3 regions of the Bacillus sp. 5w2 genome follow, and region 1 is predicted to be linked to each of the others. Evidence: riboswitches for the same ligand, from Rfam matches in the RefSeq annotation. Region 1 holds a riboswitch; each other region holds the start of a gene.
The links. A riboswitch is a leader RNA that binds a small molecule or an ion and turns the genes downstream of it on or off. The one in region 1 is predicted to bind S-adenosylmethionine.

Region 1 (7,205 bases):
TAATCGATTTATTCGAAAAGAGTTACCATATGCATTAACGTGGGAGGATGTGTACGAAGCGTGTCCAAACGATATGTTGCATTCATAATATGTATTTTTGCAGTAATAATAGGCACATTACTCTTTACTACACTTATCATGGACGGTTATTACATGTTAAGTAGTTTGTTTTTATTAGTTGTTATTATGTTACCGTTTTATATCCGCTTTGAAAGAAAGGCTTTTGTTTCACGTGAAATTGTACTCGTTGCTGTGTTAGCGGCAATTGCAGCAGTTAGCCGCGTACCATTTTCGATATTGCCAAGTGTACAACCGACTTCATTTGTCATTATCGTTTCTGCAATTGTGTTTGGGAGTGAAACTGGTTTTATGATTGGTGCAACAGCGGCTATCGTATCTAACATTTTTTTAGGACAAGGTCCGTGGACGCCGTGGCAAATGTTTTCGTGGGGTATGATTGGTTTTATAGCTGGATTATTACGTAATACATTTTTAATGAAAAAGTTATGGGGAAGACTTCTATACGGATTGTTTGTTGGATTTTTATTTGGCTGGATTATGAACTTCTGGGGGCTTCTCGGTTTCATACGTGAGGCAACGTGGGAAGCTGTCATTTCGTATTATATCGCAAGTTTTTATTTCGATTTGAGCCATGCGATTTCGAATGTTGTTTTCTTACTATTATTTAGTACGTCTTGGATTACGATTCTTACAAGATTTAAAAAGAAATATGGCATATTAGAAAAGCATAACATGGCATAGAAAAGCATACTCATATAAGGTAGGGTCGCGACTTACATATTCGTTTGCCTCTTTCATGCTTCTTACATATTGTAAGGAGCATTTTTTATTGTCAAAAAATCGATTCAATATATATCCGTTATTATATAAAATTATTTGTATAATAGTAGGTGAGAGTTATTTTCAAAAGGGAGGTGTATAGTTAATGAAGTTAGTTATTCCGAAGCAACACGGTGCATGGGCTATGCTCGTTATACCATTTCTAGTAAGTGTTATTCTTGGGAAACCTACTATGTATCATATTCCATTGTTTTTAGCTTGGTTCTTTATCTATTTAGCTACGTATCCATTTCTTATGTACATAAAGCAAAGACGAAAAAAAGAGTTGTTACATGCTGCAATTGTATATTTTATCATCGCGTTCGTATTTGGAATGATTTCTCTATTATATGAATGGCGCATCCTTTTATTCGTAGCAGTAATGATTCCATTATTTATTGTAAATATGTATTACGCTCGTCAAAAGAATGAAAGAGCGTTACTAAATGACATTAGTGCGATTATTGTTTTCTGTATTGGCGGTTTAGTTAGTTATTATTTTTCAATGAAACTTATAGATAAAACAGCACTATTTATTGCACTTATATCATTTTTATATTTTTTAGGAAGTACGTTTTATGTGAAAACGATGATACGTGAGAAAAATAACCCGAAGTATCGTTTTATATCTTGGGGTTATCATATTGTATTAACAATCATTGTATTTGCTATGAATCCGTGGTGTTCTCTTATTTTTATACCAAGTGTCATGCGAGCAATTATGTTGTACGGTAAAAAAATTTCTATTATAAAAGTAGGTATTTTAGAAATTGCTAATTCTGTATATTTTTTAATCATAACGGTAATAATTATGAAGTATGCCATTTGAAAAAGCTTCCCATCTTATGATGGGAAGTTTTTTCAATCTTGTTCTAAAATGTGAACCGTGTAATCACAACGTTGAATAGCTTGTTCGATCGCATAAAGGGATTGTTCAATACGTGCGCGATTAAAATCTTTTTCAACGGTCTGTAGCGCTGCTTCTAAACAATGTTTTGCTTCTTGTAATGATTGAAAAGAATCTTGTACATATCCGCGAGCATTTTCGTGCATTTCATACTCCTCCTTGCATATTCATATATGTATAGTATGAACAGGAAGAAAGAAAATATAATTTGTTGTATTTGTTTGACAATTGAAATGAAATTACGTATAGTAAGATTTAAGTGAATATTTTCTTATCCAGAGAGGTGGAGGGACTGGCCCGATGAAACCCAGCAACCGCGATGCAGGTGCTAATTCCAGCAGAACATATTTGTTCTGGGAGATAAGACGAAGATATATACGTAACTTCTTCTTATCGGAGAGGTTTTTTTGTTGTCAAAAAAACCGATTACGAAAATTTATATTAAGAAGAAAGGGGTTGCGAAGTACTGTGACACTCGAAAAATACGTAAAACTGCGTAGTACAGTTTATGAATATATGATAGAGCAAGATAAGCCAATATCATTGTTAGATATTCAAGAACATATCGTTTCGCATCATGAAGGAAAATTCACGAAAAAGATGTTACATCAATTTTATTTATCAAGACTATTAGATGAACTGAAACTGGATGGGAAAATTACATTAGCTGATGAATATCTCTATACTGAAAAAGGGGTATTTTATAAGGCGAGAAAAGGGAGCTAAGCTCTCTTTTTTTGAAGTATGTAGAGTAAAAGACTGCTGAAGCAGCCTGATACAAGGGAATGGTGTTGAGTGTGTAGTGTCAAAGATTGAATGTGCCTGAAAGAGGCACTTCATATCGGCTGCAAATGAAAAGAGACACCTCCGCCGAATAGGTGTCAGTCGTTTTGTCATATAGACTTACTATTTGACAGTTATTAGAATAACATGCAGGGTTTTGGAAGTCAAAAGGGAATTAAAGGAAGAGGTGTTGTTATGTACGCTTACTTATTACATGATATAACGAAATGGATTCCGAAATACATTGTAGATAGAGGATACGAATATTATGAAGATGGACATGTAGAAGATGTTGAAATACACGATAAGAAAGTTTTTGCTTTCGTTACTGGAAATGCAGGAAACTATGAAGTGATTATTGATCTTGAAGATTTTACAGAAAGTAGCTGCGAGTGTCCTTATGAGAATCTTTGCAAGCATATGGCGGCAGTTGTTTATGATATTCAAGGTGCTGGTGAAAGTACGGTAAAAGAGAAACTGAAAGATTTAGAAAAGGAAGAGTTACTTACAGTATTAAATCGTTTATTACAAAGTTCGAAAAACGTACAAATTGTAGAGAAGATGTTAAAGAAGGGGAAACTTTAACTTATAGAGGGAGTTGTTTTGTAGTGAATGTACTAATTGTATACGCTCATCCTAGTCCTTCCAGTTTTAACGCGGCGATTTTAAAGCATGTGCAAAAAGGATTACAAGAAACAAATCATTCGGTTACGGTACTTGATTTATATAAGGAACAATTTGATCCAGTCCTTGTATTTAATGAAGAGAAGAAAAGACGTGATTTAGTAAATGAGGAAGAGACAGCGCGATATAGAAAATTAGTGGAAGAGGCAGATACGCTTCTCTTCATCTATCCGATATGGTGGTGGGGGATGCCTGCTATTTTAAAAGGATTTATTGATCGCATTTTCGTAGCTGGATTTGCTTATAAATATGAAGGTGCCCTGCCGAAAGGATTATTGAACGGAAAGAAAGCGTGGGTTATTAATACGTTGGACTCGCCTTTATGGTACGTCGCATTATTATACCGATCAGCAGATTGGATTATGATGAAGAGAGGCGTTTTACGTTTTTGCGGTATTCGCGATATAAAACGGTCAGTGTTCCAATCAGTGAAAACGAGTAAACTAGAGAAGCGGGAAAAATGGTTAGTACAAATAGAAGAAAAGGCTCGTACATTATGAATGAAATCGATCGTATTCTAAACTGTTGTGGGTATGATAACGAACTTTTGCGAACGTATATTACATGTTTACTTCAATTGAAAAAATGTAGCGAAACATTTCAACAAATGACGATTCAATTAAGAAATGATTATCTAATAAGAGGGATTTGTGAAAGAGAAGTTGATGAGGTGGTAAGAGGAAGTAAAGAATATGAAACATATTTTCTTCCTAAAGCATTACAGTGGAATTTCCTTAAGAACAATCCAGATTTAATTGAAAAAATATGTGAAGACTTTTTTGCATTTGAGGCGTTACATCTTACGGAGATAGAGTGGGAAAGGATTATAAATTGCGTGGGAAATAAATAATTTATTATGTAAAAAAGCTAGTATAAAACTAGCTTTTCATTTAGATAAATAAGAAACATAGACTAATGATAAATCCTGCATATAGTAAGTTCACAACGCAAAATCCCATAATATCACGAGCACCTAAACCAGCTATCGCTAATGCCGGTAATGCCCAGAAAGGTTGAATTAAATTTGTCCAAGCATCACCCCACGCAATTGCCATTGCTGTTTTTGCAGCAGGGACACCAAGTTCAGCACCAGCTGGAATCATAATGGGTGCTTGCACAGCCCATTGACCGCCGCCAGACGGAACGAAAATATTAACGATGCCAGCACTTAAAAAAGTAAAGAGCGGGAAAGTCGTTTCGTTTGAAATGCTAATAAAGAAATTCGAAATAGCTCCTCCAAGTGAAAGTCCTTCACTATTTGCTCCAATCATCATTCCCATAATTCCTGCGTAAAACGGAAATTGAAGTAAAATACCAGAAGCACTTTTCGTAGAGTCCGAAAAAGCGCGAATATATTGAATCGGAGTACGGTGGAAAATAAGTCCAGCAATTAATAACATAAAAATCACGATATCGAGAGTAAGGTTAAAGCCTTTCGTATAAAAGTAATTGAAAATATAAATGAGACCTAACAATCCAACACAAAGTGTAATAATGATGCTATTTTCCATTTTTTCAGCGAACGTATTGTTCCCTACTTCTTGAGCGGCAGCTTCTTCATGAAATACGCTAGGATCTACCGTTATCGTATGTTTTTCATCTGGATGCATCGCTTTATTAATGAGAGGCATCGTAACGAGAAAAATAATAACTGGAACGAGTGCGTATGGTGAAAATAATGTTTCTGTTATTGGAATCGCTTCTTTTATACTTCCCGCTGTCGTTTTAATTAACGTTTCGCCGCCAGTTGCTAACGTAAGAGGAATAGAAGCAGAAAGCCCCGCATGCCAAATGAGAAATCCAGAGTAAGAAGAAGCAATTGCTAGTCTATAATCTAATCCTTCAAGCTGCCTGGCCACTTCTTTTGCATATAAAACAGATACAACAATACCAAATCCCCAGTTTATGTATGCTCCTAGTAAACTTACGATTGAAATGGCAATAATACCTTGTCCATTCGTTTTCGGTAGTCTTGCAGCTTTCGTTAATCCTTTTTTAATAAGAGGAGCATTTGCTAAAGCAGATCCTGTTACGAGTACAAGTGCCATTTGCATAGAAAAGGCGAGTAGTCCCCAAATGCCATTACCCCAGTGATTAATCATTTCCACAGGTGTTTGGTGCGTTGCAAACATGCCGAAGAAGATAACAAAAACAGTTAATAAACATGATAAAATAAACGGTTCTGGCAAGAAACGTTGCACTAAGGCGACGCAACCATTAGTAAAAGAACGAAACAAAATAGATCAACCTCCTAATGTATGTTTATTACAATTATTCGAGGTTATTTGAGTAATACCCTTTAATATATAGAAAATTCAGAAATTTAAGGGTATTGTCATAATGTCTAGGTAGATTGATAATTTATATTGAAATGTTATTTCATTTTGAACTGAAATTGAAAATGATGCTCTATATACAAGGGGAAGAGATGGGAATAGACGAATATGTTTAGGCGTGTTTTAAAATGACTGACCTCCTTTTCTTCTTTGAACAACCTGTATAAGTTGTATATTATTAATAAATGTAATTTGTACACTTTTCGTAACGGTATTTGCTAAGTTTTTGTATAATATAATTATGTGAAGTTAACATAACTTATTGTATCAATAGTATATATTTGCCTAGAATATCCATTTTAAGATTTTGAAGTACGCTCCTAAATGAAAATGTATTTCTCTAAAGTTAGTTACTTAGTGAAGTCTGCTCGTTTTTTTCGTATTAGGGAAGAATGTACTTTTTAACTTGATGGGCATGGGGTGGGACCCCTTGTAGCAAAACCGGAGTGGAAATGATGAGTATAAATATTTTTGTGAGATTGATAAAAGATGAATTATTAAAAGAGGTAAGCATAAGAAGTGAGGATGAATTTGAGCCTGTAGTAGTTAAAGATATTCCTAGACTTTGGAAGTGTTTAGGTACAGGTAATTACGCCGCAGTATTTATGCACAAAGAATACAAAGATTGGGTAGTGAAAGTCTACGCGCGAGAAGGAGAAGGAATTGAAAAAGAGTCAGAAGTATACCGAAGAATCGGAAATCATCCTTCTTATTCGAAGCTTATATATAAAGGAGAAAATTTCATAGTATTAAAACGTTTAAAAGAAATTACCTTATACGATGCTATTCATAAGGGGATTAAAATTCCTAAGCAGGTAATCCTTGATATCAATGGAGCTATAGAGTATGCAAGGAAGCAAGGACTAACTCCTTGTGATGTTCACGGGAAAAATGTGATGATGGAAAACGGAAGGGGATATGTAGTCGATGTATCTGATTTCCTAAAAACAAAAGAAGATAGTAAGTGGAGAGACCTGGAAAAGGCATATTTTGCCTTTTACTTGCCTTTCATTTATAAATTTCCTTTTCCTGTTAAAATACCGTATTTTATGTTAAACATTGTTAGACGTTCGTATAGAACATATAAGAAGCTTAAAAAGAAATTCAAATTGTAAAAGGATCACATACTTATCTTTAGGTTAGATAAGTGAACCACTAGTGTTTTCAAATATATAAAATATTATCACGATAATTAGGGTTTAGGCGTGGCTCAAATAGTAATTCTTTCGGCAACTCCTACTAACCAAGTGCTAATTGGAATGGAATTTGTGTAAATAAAAAAAGCTTCCACTACTGTGGAAGCTTCTCTAAATGATGTGCAATATCGATATACATATTTGAGTAAACTGAATGTATTTCATTACTTGGCGTAGCGTTAGAAGAGAAGTGAACAATGACCATATTTGCTTTCGGATCGATGTAAAGTGTCTGTCCATAACTACCTAACACTTCGAAAGCACCTTGTTCATTGTGCGGAATCCACCATTGATTATGATAAGAAATGGAAGCTCCAGGGCCAACTGCAAGTTCACCTTCTTGGACATTTTTTATATCTTCAGTAATAGAAGAAGGGAGAATTTGTTTTCCGTTATATTCCCCGTTGTTTAATAGTAATTGCCCGAATCTAGCCATATCTCTAGCAGTTGCATTTAAGC
Region 2 (7,205 bases), on a different contig from region 1:
TTTTCTTGATCTGCAAGTTCTGGACATGCTGGATAACCGAAGGACACGCGTATCCCTCTATATTTCGTACGGAAACGTTCTTCCATCGTCAGTTCTGGTGAATCTGGAATGCCCCAGCGATCACGAATGAGCATATGTGTTTTTTCAGCGAGTCCTTCTGCTAGTTCAAGCGCTAACGATTGAATGGCATGACTGCGTAAATAATCACCCTTCGCTTTCCACTCTTCAGCAATGTCCCGAATGCCTTCCCCAACCGTAACAGATAGGAAAGCAACATAGTCCATCTCATCTCCAATTGGTCGTAAATAATCACCTAAAGTACGATATGGTGCTTTTCCTTGTCTTGGGAATGTGAAACGCTCTATCATACGCGTATGATCTTCTGGATCATATATTACAATATTTTGTCCGTCGCTTTGCGCTGGGAAAAACTGATACACTGCTTTCGGTTTTAACCAAGATTGTCCTTCCTGCAATAATTCGTCTATTAAATCATTTAATTCGTGTGCTCTTTTATCTCCCTCTTGCAAAAGCTTCTTCACATTTCCTTTTAATCCAAGGTGATGCCCAAGTAGCATTTGTCTATTTAAAAATGGAGCGAGATGCGCAACTGGAACATCTCGTAATACAATTCGTTTTGTTGAATCAGGTATCATAACCTCAGCCTTCGGTAATGGCTCAATTACTGCTGGAATTTCTACTTTCTTCTCCTCTTTTTTTACGATATGAAGATGACGCTCTTTTTTATCTTGTTTCATCTTCTCGCGCTCTTCTTCTTTTTGTAGCTTATTAATAATATCGAGCCCCGTCATCGCATCACTCGCATAACATACGAGTCCTTTATATGATGGTGAAATACGATTATCTGTAAACTTTCTCGTTAACGCTGCCCCGCCTACAACGATTGGAATATCAATATTTGCCGCTTGTAAATCTTCAGCAGTCGTTACCATTTGTTGAGCTGACTTTACTAGTAAACCAGAAAGACCAATTATGTCAGGCTTCTTCTCTTGTACTTCTTGAACAATTCGATCCGAGCGAACATTGATTCCTAAATTAATAATCTCATATCCGTTATTCGATAAAATAATTTCAACGAGGTTTTTCCCAATATCATGTACGTCACCTTTCACAGTTGCTAATAATACTTTCCCTTTTTTCGCACTATCGCTAGATTCCATATATGTCTCTAAATAACTTACGGCAGCTTTCATACTTTCAGCACTTTGCAATACTTCAGCAACGATAAGCTCATTATTATTAAATAATCTTCCCACCTCATCCATTCCTGTCATAAGTGGGCCATTAATAATATCCAAAGGTTTTCTTCCTTCTGTAAGTGCGAGGCTTAAATCTTCTTGTAGCCCTTGTTTCGTACCTTCTACAATGTAATTTGCCAGCCTTTCATCAATAGTTAATGTTTCTTGGATAACGACATCTTTCTTTTTTGCCGCGCGATAAAAATTTGTAAATTCTTCTAACGTCTCTTGCGTCGTTTCAAAAAGCAATGCATCTGCAAGACGTTTTTCTTCTTCCGTAATTGACGCATAGCGCTCTAATTTTTCAGTATTCACAATCGCGTAATCTAATCCAGCTTTCGTTGCATGATATAAAAAGACGGAATTTAATACTTCGCGTCCAGCTGGTGGTAAACCAAATGATATGTTACTTACACCTAAAATCGTTAAACACTCTGGTAATGCTTCTTTAATAAGGCGAATTCCTTCTATCGTCGCTGCCGCCGAGCCAATATATTCTTCATCACCTGTACCTACAGGAAATACAAGTGCATCAAAAATAATATCTGACGGGCGTATACCATATTTCGTCGTCAATAATTCATAACTTCTTTTCGCAATTTCGAGTTTTCTTTCCGCACTTACTGCCATACCTTCTTCATCAATTGTTCCTACAACAATAGCGGCACCATATTTTTGGAGAAGAGGTGTCACTTTTTTAAATCGTTCTTCTCCATCTTCTAAATTAATTGAATTGATAACAGCTTTTCCTTGAATATAAGTAAGAGCTCTCTCCATCACATTTTCATCTGTTGAATCAATCATAATTGGTACTTTTAATACTTTTGTAACTTCTGCCAAGAAATTTTCCATATCTTCTATTTCATCCCGGTCCGGGTCTGCCATACAAATATCAATAATATGAGCATTTTTCTTCACTTGCGCTCTTGCGACTTCAGCAGCCTCTTCAAATTTCCCTTCTGCTACTAATCGTTTAAATTTACGTGATCCAATAACGTTTGTTCTTTCTCCAACAAATAACGGCCTCATAGAATCATCATATTGTAGTGCCTCTAATCCACTAACACCATGTCCATCTCGTTCACGGTGTTCACGCGGCTTCAGAGACGCTAACGCGGATTTCATTGCTTTTATATGTTCTGGTGTTGTGCCACAACAACCACCGATAATATTAACCCATCCTTCTTCGGCAAATCGCTTCACTTTTTCGGCGAGAGAAGATGGAGATTCATGATAATGTCCATCTTCATCAGGAAGGCCTGCATTTGGATAACAAGAAATGTAACACTCCGATAAATCAGATAGTGAACGAATATGGTCTCTCATAAACTCCGGACCAGTCGCACAGTTTAACCCAACCGATAACGGCTTCATATGTTCTATCGATAAGTAAAAAGCCTCAATTGTTTGCCCAGCCAGAGTCGTTCCCATCGGTTCAATCGTTCCCGAAATCATAATAGGAACAATTGTATTTAGTTCATCAAAAGCTGCTTGAATTCCAATATAAGCTGCCTTCACATTACGCATATCTTGACTCGTCTCAACGAGTAATACATCAACTTCTCCATTCAATAATCCTCTTGCCTGCCGTGTATAGGCTTCAATTAATTCTTCAAACGTCACACCACCAGTAACACTAATCGCTTTCGTTGTCGGCCCCATTGCTCCCGCAACATATACTTCCTTCCCGCTTTCTATAACAGCTTGCTTTGCTAAACGTGCTGCTTTCTCATTTAGTTCCTCATCTAAATGAGACAACTCATAATCATTTAATACAATATTCGTCGCCCCAAATGTATTTGTTTCAATAATATCCGCACCAGCTTCAATATAAGCTTTATGAATCTTTAAAATGACATCAGGCCTTGTTTCTACTAAATATTCATTACAGCCTTCGTACTCTTCTCCTCCGAAATCTTCCGCAGTTAAGTCCTCTTGCTGGATCATTGTCCCCATTGCACCATCTAATATTAAGATGTTATTTTGTAATTTTTCTTCTATACGTTTCATCAATTAATACCTTCTTTCACTTCTTGCTTTTCTCTCACATATTTAACAAGGTGTTCTGTAATTTCATATTTTAGAAATGGTGTAATAAGATAAATGCCGTTAAAATATTTCATCGCCGCATCAATTAGTTCTTGTGAAATGCGAATTCCTTCCTCAATTGCTGCCTCTTTCGTTTCATGTCCATCCATTCTCTCCCTTATTTCTTCAGGTAGCGTAATTCCTGGCACCTCAAAATGAAGAAAATCTGCATTCCGTTTACTTATTAATGGCATAATCCCAATAAAAAGCGGTTGTTCCAAATGTTTTGTCGCTTCATACACTTCTTCCATTAACGCGACATCGTAAATCGGCTGAGTTAAGAAATATTCTGCTCCAGCATCTATTTTCCGTTCCATTCGCTTAACCGCTGCTTTTAAATGTCTTACATGCGGGTTAAACGCACCTCCCACTGAAAATCTTGTTGCTGGACCTATTGATTTCCCTAAAATAGAGCGCCCATCATTCATTTCTTTAATCATTTTAATGAGCTCAATAGAGGACAAATCATATACAGAAGTGGCACCTGGAAAATCACCAACACGTGCTGGATCACCAGTTAAAGCTAACACTTCTTCCATACCTAACGCTGATAGGCCTAGTAAATGAGATTGTAGTCCGATGACGTTATGATCTCTACACGTTAAATGCGTCAATACTGGAATATCATGCTTCGTTAATAATGCTCCCATTGCCATATTCGAGATGCGAGGCGATGCTAATGAATTATCTGCTAGAGTAATAGCATCTGCTCCAGCTCTTTTCAATGCTCTTGCGCCTTCAAAAAACCGCTGCGTATCTAACGTTTTCGGTGGATCTAATTCCACTACTACTGTCGTTTGTTTTTTTGCTTTCTCTGCTAAAGTGACATGAGCTTTTGAACGTTTCTCATGTGTATGAACTACTTTTGGTCTTTGAATCGTATCCTTTTCTATTACAGGCGTAACATTTAGAGTAGCACGTTTCATACTTTCAATATGTTCTGGAGTCGTGCCACAACAACCACCCAATAACCGAATACCTTGCTCAATAAATTTCGGTGTCATCGCTTCGAAATAAGCCGGACTTCCTTCATATACGTAACGTCCCTCCACATAATTTGGAAGACCTGCATTTGGATATGCTGACAAGTAGCCATTTTGAGGAATCGATATCATTTTAAAAGCTTCCGTCATATGAAGTGGCCCTAGTTGGCAGTTCAATCCAACAACATTTGCACCGTAATCTAATAGCTGTTTTAATATTTCATTTACATCATTTCCATTTTGAGTCGTACCTGCCTCATGTAACGCTAATTGAGCTACAATTGGAATATTCGTTTGCTTTCGTAACACCTGAACAGCATGAAGTAATTCAAACTCATCATAGAAAGTCTCTAATAGCAGTCCATCAACCTGTTCTTCTAATAATGCACTTGCCTGTTCCAACAACATAAATTCTCGCTCCATATCAGTTGTCGTAACAGCTCCGATATGTTTCATACCGCCAATTGTTCCTAAAATTGCATTTTTGTCGGTAACAGATGCTTTCGCCAGTTTTACTGCCGCTCTATTAATTTCAGTAACTTGATTTTCTAAACCATACATACGTAATTTTGCTTCATTTGCTCCGTACGTATTTGTTTGAATCACATCTGCCCCAGCAGCTACATATTGCTTATGAATCGATATAATTAAATCTGGATCAGATATATTCAATTCTTCAAAACTACTTTGCAAACCATGTGAATGTAATAACGTCCCAACCGCACCGTCACCTATTACAATTCCTTTTGACAATAAATCTAGTAATTTCACAAATCTCCCTCATTTCTATCAATATAAAAACCCCCTCTTCACTTTGAAGAGGGGGACATAATCGTTCCTCCTCTTATTATGCAAAACATTCGTTTTGCAGGTATTAGCACCGTTTCAAACATTTCGTTTGAAGGTTGCCGGGTTTCACAGGGCCTTTCCCTCCACCGCTCTCAATAAGAGTTGTCTTTATTATTTTATTTATGTAGCTAAAAGGAAATGCGTTCCCCTTTTAACAATGTTTGCTAATTTTTTAATAAATTTAGCACGCACAAATGCAAAAGTCAATGACACTTGCGGAAAAATAAAAATTATTTAAAATAAAGTTGCAATTCAATTATCTTTTGTTGTAAAGTTAAAAACATAATAAAATTTCATACGAACATTCTTATCTAGAGAGGTAGAGGGACTGGCCCTACGACGCCTCAGCAACCATTAACATTTGTTAATAAGGTGCTAATTCCAGCAAATTGTGAAAGATTTGACAGATGAGAAGAAGACTCTATTCAAACCGAAAGCCTTCTTCTTAGAAGGCTTTTTTTATTTTACATTCACTTAATTGTTAATTTAAAAGGGAGGAATTTTCACATGTCAACTATCGAAACAAAACTAGCACAAATCGGAAACCGGAGCGAAACTACAACAGGAACTGTTAATCCACCTGTTTATTTCTCAACTGCTTATCGTCATGAAGGAATTGGCAAATCTACTGGCTTTGACTACTCACGAACTGGCAATCCAACTCGCGGCCTTTTAGAACAGGCAATCGCAGATTTAGAATACGGTGAACAAGGTTATGCCTGTAGTTCAGGGATGGCAGCTGTTCTCCTTGTCCTTTCCCTATTCCGTTCCGGAGATGAACTTATTGTATCCGAAGATTTATACGGGGGCACTTATCGATTATTTTCTGAGCACGAAAAAAAGTGGAACGTTCGATGTAGATACGTAAATACACAATCTATTAAACAAATTGAGCAGTCTATCACAATTGAAACAAAGGCTATTTTCATAGAAACTCCGACTAATCCATTAATGCAAGTTACTGATATTGCCGCTGTCGCAACTGTAGCGAAAAGACACGGACTACTTCTTATTGTAGACAACACATTCTACACACCTTATATACAGCAACCATTAACAGAAGGTGCTGACATTGTACTTCATAGCGCAACAAAATATTTAGGAGGACATAACGATGTCCTAAGCGGACTTGTCGTTGCAAAAGGTAAGGAACTTTGTGAGGAAATCGCTCATTATCATAATGCCTCTGGTGCGGTCTTAAGCCCATTTGACTCATGGCTATTAATTCGTGGTATGAAAACGTTAGCGCTTCGTATGAGACAACATGAAGAAAATGCAAAAGCAGTTGTCGCTTATTTAAATGATGAAGACGGGGTGACAGATGTATTTTATCCTGGAAGAGGCGGCATGATCTCATTTCGTCTGAAAGATGAAACATGGATCAATCCATTCTTACAATCTTTATCCTTAATTACATTCGCTGAAAGTCTTGGTGGTGTTGAAAGTTTAATGACATATCCAGCAACGCAAACACACGCTGATATTCCTGAAGAAATCAGAACAGCAAACGGTGTATGTAATCGTCTTCTGCGATTTTCCGTTGGCATTGAAAATAGTAACGATTTAATTCAAGACTTACAGCAAGCCATTAAACTTGTAAAAGAAGGTGTAAGAATATGAGTTATTCTATAGATACACTCTTACTGCACAACCAATATAAACATGACTCGCAAACAGGAGCTGTTAACGTTCCCATCTATAATACATCAACATTCCACCAGTTTGATGTAGATACGTTCGGAAAATATGACTATAGCCGATCTGGTAATCCAACTCGTGAAGCTCTTGAAGATATCATTGCTTTATTAGAAGGCGGAACAAAAGGATTTGCCTTCGCATCAGGGATTGCAGCGATTTCTACTGCATTCCTCCTTCTTTCACAAGGTGATCACGTACTCATTTCAGAAGACGTATACGGAGGCACTTATCGAATTATAACTGAAGTTCTCTCCCGTTACGGTGTTTCCCATACATTTATTGATATGACTAATTTAGAAGAAATAAAGCAAAACATTAAGCCAAATAC
Region 3 (7,205 bases), on a different contig from region 1:
GTTAGGTTACTCGCTTATCGATGCGCGTACAGGTAAGTTGTATTACTATAACGGAAAAGAAGTAAAGGGAATTATGGATGGTTCAGCTGCTTCGGAAGTAGTGGATAATTCTTTTAAGAGAGAGAAATGGCACGGAACGATGCCGGTTATTTATAACGTGTATGGTAAACCTTCTTGGATTGTACCTGTTATTGATGACGGAGGATTAGTACGTGCTCACACGGTTATCTATGCTTCTAATGCGAAAATATTTGCAACAGGTTCGACACAAAAAGAAGCGCTTGAGAATTATAAAAATGCGTTGAGTGGAAGTGGAGATTCATTTAGACCGACTTCAAGTGGTAAAGAAGCACAAAAAGAAGGTACTGTACAACGTGTATATAAAGAAAAATCAGGTGAAAATACGATTGTGTACGTACTATTAGAAAATGAGCAAAAAGTATTTATGGTACCAGCGAAGAAATTCCCATATGCAATGTTTACAGAAGTAGGGGATCCAATCCAAATCACATATTTAGACACAGGAGAAACAATGGCATCTGTATCTAAATTTGCAAATAGTAATTTGAAAAAGTAAAGCGATAGAAATTCTATCGCTTTTTTTTACAGTATAAAACAGGAAAATGCACTATACTTGACGTATGTTTATGTTGTAACTATAATTGTTACGATTTAGTATGTATCGGAAAGGGTGAATTGAAAAAGTGAATGAAGTTAATCACGAAATATATAAACCTGTAAAGATGAACAGGTTATGGATGATTCTTGTACTAGGGACACTTACGGCGATCGGGCCATTATCTATTGATATGTATTTGCCTTCGTTACCGAAATTAACAGATGATTTACAAACGGGTGCATCCCTTGCGCAGCTTACATTGACAGCTTGTTTGCTTGGGCTATCAGTAGGACAGTTGTTTGTCGGTTCAATTAGTGATATTTACGGAAGGCGCAAACCTCTTATTATTGCTCTTATTATTTATGTTGCTTCTTCGTTACTTTGTGCTATTGCGCCATCTATTTGGAGTTTAGTGTTATTACGCTTCTTACAAGGAGCTTCAGGGTCAGCTGGGATTGTTATATCACGTGCAATGGTACGTGACATGTATTCAGGTTCTGAAATGACGAAGTTTTTCTCACTGCTCATGTTAGTAAACGGAGCGGCGCCTATTTTGGCACCGATTATTGGAGGACAATTGCTACAATTTACAACATGGCGCGGTGTCTTCATCGTTCTTGGAGCAATTAGTGTATTCATGTTAATATCAGCTACTTTCGTATTACGTGAAACATTACCTCCCGAAGAAAGAGAAACAGGTGGTTTGTCAGGGACATTGGCGACGTACGGAAAACTGTTAAAGGATCGTTTGTTTATGGGATATGCATTGTCACAAGGACTAGTAACAGCGGCAATGTTTGCTTACATTTCAGGCTCACCATTTGTATTGCAGAACATATACGGAGCATCCCCGCAGCAATTTAGCTTATTCTTTGCGATCAACGGTATCGGTATTATTATTGCTAGTCAGGTTACGGGCCGTTTAGCAGGGAAAGTGAATGAGAAAACATTATTCGTTTCCGGTATTATTCTCGCAGCTGTTGGTGGCTTATCTTTATTACTGACAATCGTACTAGGAATAGGTTTAATTGGTGTTTTATGTTCATTATTCCTTGTTGTATCAAGTGTTGGGATTGTCTCAACAACTGGGTTCTCGTTAGCGATGAGAAATCAGAAACAAGCTGCAGGAACAGCATCGGCCCTATTAGGATTATTACAGTTTATTTCAGGAGCACTTGTTGCACCGTTAGTAGGTATTGGTGGAAGCAACACCGCATTACCGATGGGTGTTGTAATAGCTCTTTGTGAAATTGGTGCTGTGTTATGTTATCTATTTATGGCCAGAAGAAGTGAGAAGCAGTTTGAACTGCAACAAAGACAAAATTTAGAGGCTTAATTTATAAAAAAGAGCTGATTCAAACATGTGTTGAATCAGCTTTTTTTTTCATTTCTTTGAAATAATTTATACAGTGTTGTAAGGTGATGCAAAAGTTATTTGCTTGAACTACTCACCACTTAACGTCCTTACGGACTGTTTGAAGTGGGAGATTCCTAAGTACAGAAGCCTAGTGGCTTCTAATTCATTAGGCTATCCCCGTAGTTCCTACGGTTAGAAGCCTTAAAGCTTCATTTTTAAGATTGATACTTGCGTTAATATCTCTGTCGTGATGACTATTGCACTCAGGACAATCCCATTCACGAAGATTTAGATTCTTAACGTCTTTATTTTGATACCCACAACAAGAACATAATTGGCTTGAAGCAAATGTTTTGGATACCGGAATGACTTGTTTTCCATACCATTTTGCCTTGTATTCTAGCAACGTTCTAAATTGTGACCAAGATACTTCACTAATCGCTTTTGCTAACTTATGATTTTTTAACATATTCGATACTTGTAAATCTTCTATACCGATAACATCGTGGTTTTTGATGATTTCAGTTGAGATTTTGTCCAAGTAATCTTTTCTAGCATTAGCTATGTATTCATGAATTCTAGCTACCCTTACTCGTTGTTTATTCCAGCGAGAAGATCCTTTCATTCTTCTAGAAAGAACACGCTGTGCTTTTGCCAACTTCTCTTCCAATGAGCGAAAAAATTTAGGGTTTTTATAGGTTGTTCCATCTGACAAAATGGCGAAATCTTTTAACCCTACATCCATTCCAATATAAGAATGTGTTTTCGGAAGTTCTTGCACTTCTGTTTCAACTAACAAGGACACAAAGTATTTACCAGAAGGGTTCCGTCTAACCGTAGCATTTAAAATACGTCCCTTTACTTCACGACTTTTGGCAAATCGAACAAGAACTAGTTTCGGCAATTTCATTTTGTTTCCCACAACAACAATGTTTTCATTTGTTTGTTTTGTGGTATAAAATTGTACGTTGTTCTTTTTAGATTTGAAACGCGGGGCACTGTTTTGTTTTTTAAAAAAGCGTGTGTAAGCATCCGCAAGGTTGCGAACAGACGATTGAATAGCAATACTATCCACTTCTTTTAGCCAAACAAACTCTTTCTTCATGGCAGGAAGTTTGGCAGAGCATGTACCATATGTCAAACCCTTTCCTGTTTCTTTGTATGCATTATCCCATAGAGATAGGAAGTGATTGAATACAAAACGAGAACAACCAATTGTTTTATTAATCAGGATCGCTTGTGCTTTATTTGGATAGATACGAAATTTATACGCTTTATTAATCATCCTTCGTTTCACCTCCATTTCGATATATGTCTATTATATACCAAACATACATTCGATTGATAGTGAAGTGATTATTACAAATTTCCTGGTAATACTTTACATATGTCGAACGATTAAGATGACTTCCTGTCATCTCTTGTTCGAAGCCAATTCATCTCCCACCTACTCGCTGGGCTACGTCCTTCACGATCCTTGAGGAAGGAGTCTTCTTGGCTAAATTGATAAAGTGACGATACTGTGACAAAAATGTTGGTGTGTATATTAAGATATCGTCTTAAGTGTAAAAAGTAGGGTGTTCTCGGTATAATAACAAGTGGAGATAAAATAAACTATAATGAGTAATAGCTGTAGATAAAAGGAGAAGAAGAGATGAAGAAGGTTTTGGGTATTGCTGTAATGGGAAGTATGCTCCTTCTAGCAGGGTGTAATGGAAATAAAGATACGAAAGAACCGAAAGAAAAGGTAGAGCAATCTACTGAACAAAAAGAAGAGATAAAAGAATACCTTGCAGTACATGAAAAATACGATATAAAAATAAATAAAGAAATTAATAAAGCACTGCAGTTATTTGAAGTAGCAAAAGAAAAGGGCGGTAAGGAAATAACGAATGCTACATATAAAGAGGATGTGCAAAAGGTAACAACGAGCATGTTAGAAGATATCGATAATATACGTAAAGAAATTCGTGTTCCAAAGTCGAAAGAGCAAGAACATGAGATATACGCTGGTTTCTTGAATGAATCGGAACAAGCGATGAAAAAATTACAGAAGCTAGCTAAAGAAGAAGACTCATCATTGATTCGTGATATAGAAATTAATTTTGCAACAGCATCGACATACTATAAACGTTTTCAAGCAGAAACGAAAAAATAACCTTGCACATGCAAGGTTATTTTTTCTTCTTACCGTCTTCATCTTCATCCTTGGATACCAATACTTGCTGCTCTTCATGAAATATAGAAATGGTTTGCCAGGTAATAGTATCGAATGGATTATAAAAAGTTTGTAGAAGCCAAGGATGACAAGTATAACGATTGTTAATGGTAATTCCGATAAAAGAATTAAAAACTGATTTTTCTAAATATATCCAATTTGATTGACTTTTCATTTTTTCAGAATTATAATTCGAAATATACAATTTGAACCAAATAATAATATAGCAATTTACTTATCCAGAGAGGTAGAGGGACTGGCCCTATGACACCTCAGCAGCGGGTTCTGTAACAGGAACACCGTGCTAATTCCAGCAAGCAAGTCTTGAAAGATAAGTGATGGGCCTTCGTTTATTAAGCCTTGATCTTATTTTTTAAGATCAAGGCTTTTTGTATTTTAAGAAGCAAAGAAGTAATGGGAATAAATATGTAAATAAAACAAAGTAAATTTATTTGTTTAGGGGGTTATTGAAGTGTATGTTATTAAAAAACTATCGGTTATGGTGTTCACACTATGGGTCATTACGACAGTAACATTTTTGATTATGCATATCATTCCTGGGGATCCATTTTCATCAGATGCGAAAATCTTCCCAGAGGAAGTAATACAAAATATGAGGGCGAAGTATCACCTCGATGAACCGTTATGGAATCAATATGTCGCTTATTTAGATGGTGTAGTTCATTTTGACTTTGGTGAATCCGTTCAATCGACGGGACAAGGTGTATCAGAGATTATAACGACAGGATTTGGTCCATCAGCAATTATCGGCTTACAAGCACTTATTATTTCATTGTTAGTCGGAATTGCAGCAGGTACATTTGCTGCCCTGCATCACGGCAAAGTAATTGATTATAGTGTGAGCTTACTTGCAATTCTCGGTATTTCTATTCCAAGTTTTATTTTAGCACCACTATTTATACAAGTATTTGCTATACAGTTTGAACTGTTACCTGTTGCTTCTTGGGGTACATTCGAACATACAGTATTGCCATCCTTCGCATTAGCATTAGGGCCAATCGCGGTTATTACAAGATTTGTTCGCTCTAATATGATTGAAGTTTTGCAGAGTGATTATATTAAGCTAGCGAGAGCGAAAGGCATACCAATTAAGAAAATTATTATAAGACATGCTCTTCGAAATGCGATTGTGCCAGTACTTACATTTGTTGGACCATTAATGGCTGGACTGTTAACAGGGACTTTCGTTATTGAAAAAATATTTTCCATTCCTGGTCTTGGAAAATATTTTGTAGATAGTATTTTTAACCGGGATTATCCGGTCATTATGGGAACAACCATTTTCTATAGTGCGCTATTAATTGCATGTATTTTTATTACAGATATTATTCATCGTATTGTTGATCCACGTATTCGTTCTATTACGTAAGGAGGGGGGACATTTAAATGGGAGCTTATAAAATCAATAACCAGTTATTAACGAATGAAGAGAAAAAAGAATTAACGATAAATAAAGAGCAGCAAACGATTAGCCGAAAGAAGGAAGTGTTTCGCAAGTTTATATCAAACCCTATAGCGGTTTTAGGGGCAGTGACGTTATTACTAATTATTATTTTCTCACTAATTGGCGAAAGTTTAACATCATTTACTGCGAGTGAACAAGTGAAAGAAGCAACTAATTTACCTCCTAGTAGGGACCATTGGTTTGGAACCGATGATTTAGGAAGAGACATATGGGCGCGTACTTGGGCTGGTGGGAAAATCTCACTAACAGTTGGATTGGTAGCAGCAGCTCTAGACATAGGGATTGGTGTACTAATCGGAGGTTTTAGCGGATATGTAAGAGGGCGTAATCGTCTTGGAACGTTAATTGATGAGTGGATTATACGAGGGATTGAAGTATTATATGGTATCCCATATCTATTAATTGTTATTTTGCTATTAATTGTTATGAAACCAGGTCTTTTTACTATTATTATTGCCCTTGCATTAACAGGGTGGATTGGAATGGCTCGTCTTATTCGAGCGCAAGTACTGTCTTTAAAACAAAGAGAATTTGTTATCGCAGCAGAGCGGTTAGGTACGTCTCATATGAAAATTATATATGGACATTTAATTCCAAACTTAACAGGGATTATTATCGTAAATTTATCATTTACAATTCCGGCAGCTATTTTCTCAGAATCATTTTTAAGCTTTATCGGACTCGGAGTGCAATCACCAGCGGCTAGCTGGGGAACGATGACGAACGATGCACTTGGGACATTACTAAGCGGAGAGTGGTGGCAGCTATTCTTCCCGGCAATCATGATTGCACTCATCATGTTCGCATTTAATGCTATTGGTGATGGTTTGCAAGATGCAATTGATCCGAAAATCGTAAAACGGAATCGAAAGGAGAAAAAACATGGGACAGCTCTTATCTTTAGAAAACGTAACGTTAGCCGTTGAAAAAGAGAATAGTAAGCAAGCGATTGTGAAACATGTTTCCTTTTCTATTAACAAAGGTGAAATAGTGGCATTGGTAGGGGAGAGTGGTTCAGGAAAAAGCGTTACAGCGCAATCTATTATCGGCTTAAATCAAGAATCCATTCGTATCGATGGTGGAAATGTATCTTTCCAATCAAAGGAATTAACGAATTTACAAGAATCAGAATGGAATCAAATTCGCGGGAAAGATATTTCCTTTATCTTTCAAGATCCGCTTTCATCTTTAAATCCGACGATGAAGGTGGGAAGGCAAATTACAGAAGTGATTTTGCAACACGAAAAGAAATCGAAAAAAGAGGCAAAAAAAATTGCAATTAACCTATTAAATGATTTAGGAATACATGAAGCAGAGAAACGTTTTGAACAGTACCCACATCAATTAAGTGGCGGTATGAGGCAACGTATTTGTTTAGCAATTGCGTTTGCTTGTCATCCAAAGCTTGTTATTGCAGACGAGCCAACAACAGCGTTAGATGTAACGATTCAAAAACAAATTATGGGATTATTAAAAGAGCGGAAAGAAAAACAAAATACGAGCATTTTATTAATCACACACGACT

Region 2: it holds a riboswitch for S-adenosylmethionine, as region 1 does, so the genes downstream of both, ACXY7N_RS12255 (bifunctional homocysteine S-methyltransferase/methylenetetrahydrofolate reductase) here and ACXY7N_RS11605 (hypothetical protein) in region 1, are expected to answer to the same signal.
Region 3: it holds a riboswitch for S-adenosylmethionine, as region 1 does, so the genes downstream of both, ACXY7N_RS25070 (ABC transporter permease) here and ACXY7N_RS11605 (hypothetical protein) in region 1, are expected to answer to the same signal.

The regions. Positions count from the first base shown of each region.
Region 1 is NZ_JBTIWT010000004.1:334,904-342,108, forward strand. Features, by position in the region: gene ACXY7N_RS11585 (ABC transporter ATP-binding protein) at 1-88, shown strand, start outside; gene ACXY7N_RS11590 (ECF transporter S component) at 61-762, shown strand; gene ACXY7N_RS11595 (YwiC-like family protein) at 947-1,669, shown strand; gene ACXY7N_RS11600 (hypothetical protein) at 1,702-1,893, opposite strand; SAM riboswitch class I at 2,016-2,114, shown strand; gene ACXY7N_RS11605 (hypothetical protein) at 2,216-2,473, shown strand; gene ACXY7N_RS11610 (SWIM zinc finger family protein) at 2,678-3,115, shown strand; gene ACXY7N_RS11615 (NAD(P)H-dependent oxidoreductase) at 3,139-3,714, shown strand; gene ACXY7N_RS11620 (hypothetical protein) at 3,711-4,064, shown strand; gene ACXY7N_RS11625 (short-chain fatty acid transporter) at 4,105-5,451, opposite strand; gene ACXY7N_RS11630 (serine/threonine protein kinase) at 6,006-6,665, shown strand; gene ACXY7N_RS11635 (serine hydrolase domain-containing protein) at 6,841-7,205, opposite strand, start outside.
Region 2 is NZ_JBTIWT010000005.1:82,972-90,176, forward strand. Features, by position in the region: gene metH (methionine synthase) at 1-3,269, opposite strand, end outside; gene ACXY7N_RS12255 (bifunctional homocysteine S-methyltransferase/methylenetetrahydrofolate reductase) at 3,269-5,101, opposite strand; SAM riboswitch class I at 5,172-5,281, opposite strand; SAM riboswitch class I at 5,484-5,593, shown strand; gene metI (cystathionine gamma-synthase/O-acetylhomoserine thiolyase) at 5,687-6,799, shown strand; gene metC (cystathionine beta-lyase) at 6,796-7,205, shown strand, end outside.
Region 3 is NZ_JBTIWT010000020.1:67,416-74,620, reverse strand. Features, by position in the region: gene ACXY7N_RS25095 (DUF3981 domain-containing protein) at 1-577, shown strand, start outside; gene ACXY7N_RS25090 (multidrug effflux MFS transporter) at 696-1,955, shown strand; gene tnpB (IS200/IS605 family element RNA-guided endonuclease TnpB) at 2,143-3,261, opposite strand; gene ACXY7N_RS25080 (hypothetical protein) at 3,631-4,134, shown strand; partial or broken gene ACXY7N_RS25075 (DUF3951 domain-containing protein) at 4,151-4,323, opposite strand; SAM riboswitch class I at 4,427-4,532, shown strand; gene ACXY7N_RS25070 (ABC transporter permease) at 4,667-5,584, shown strand; gene ACXY7N_RS25065 (ABC transporter permease) at 5,602-6,606, shown strand; gene ACXY7N_RS25060 (ABC transporter ATP-binding protein) at 6,563-7,205, shown strand, end outside.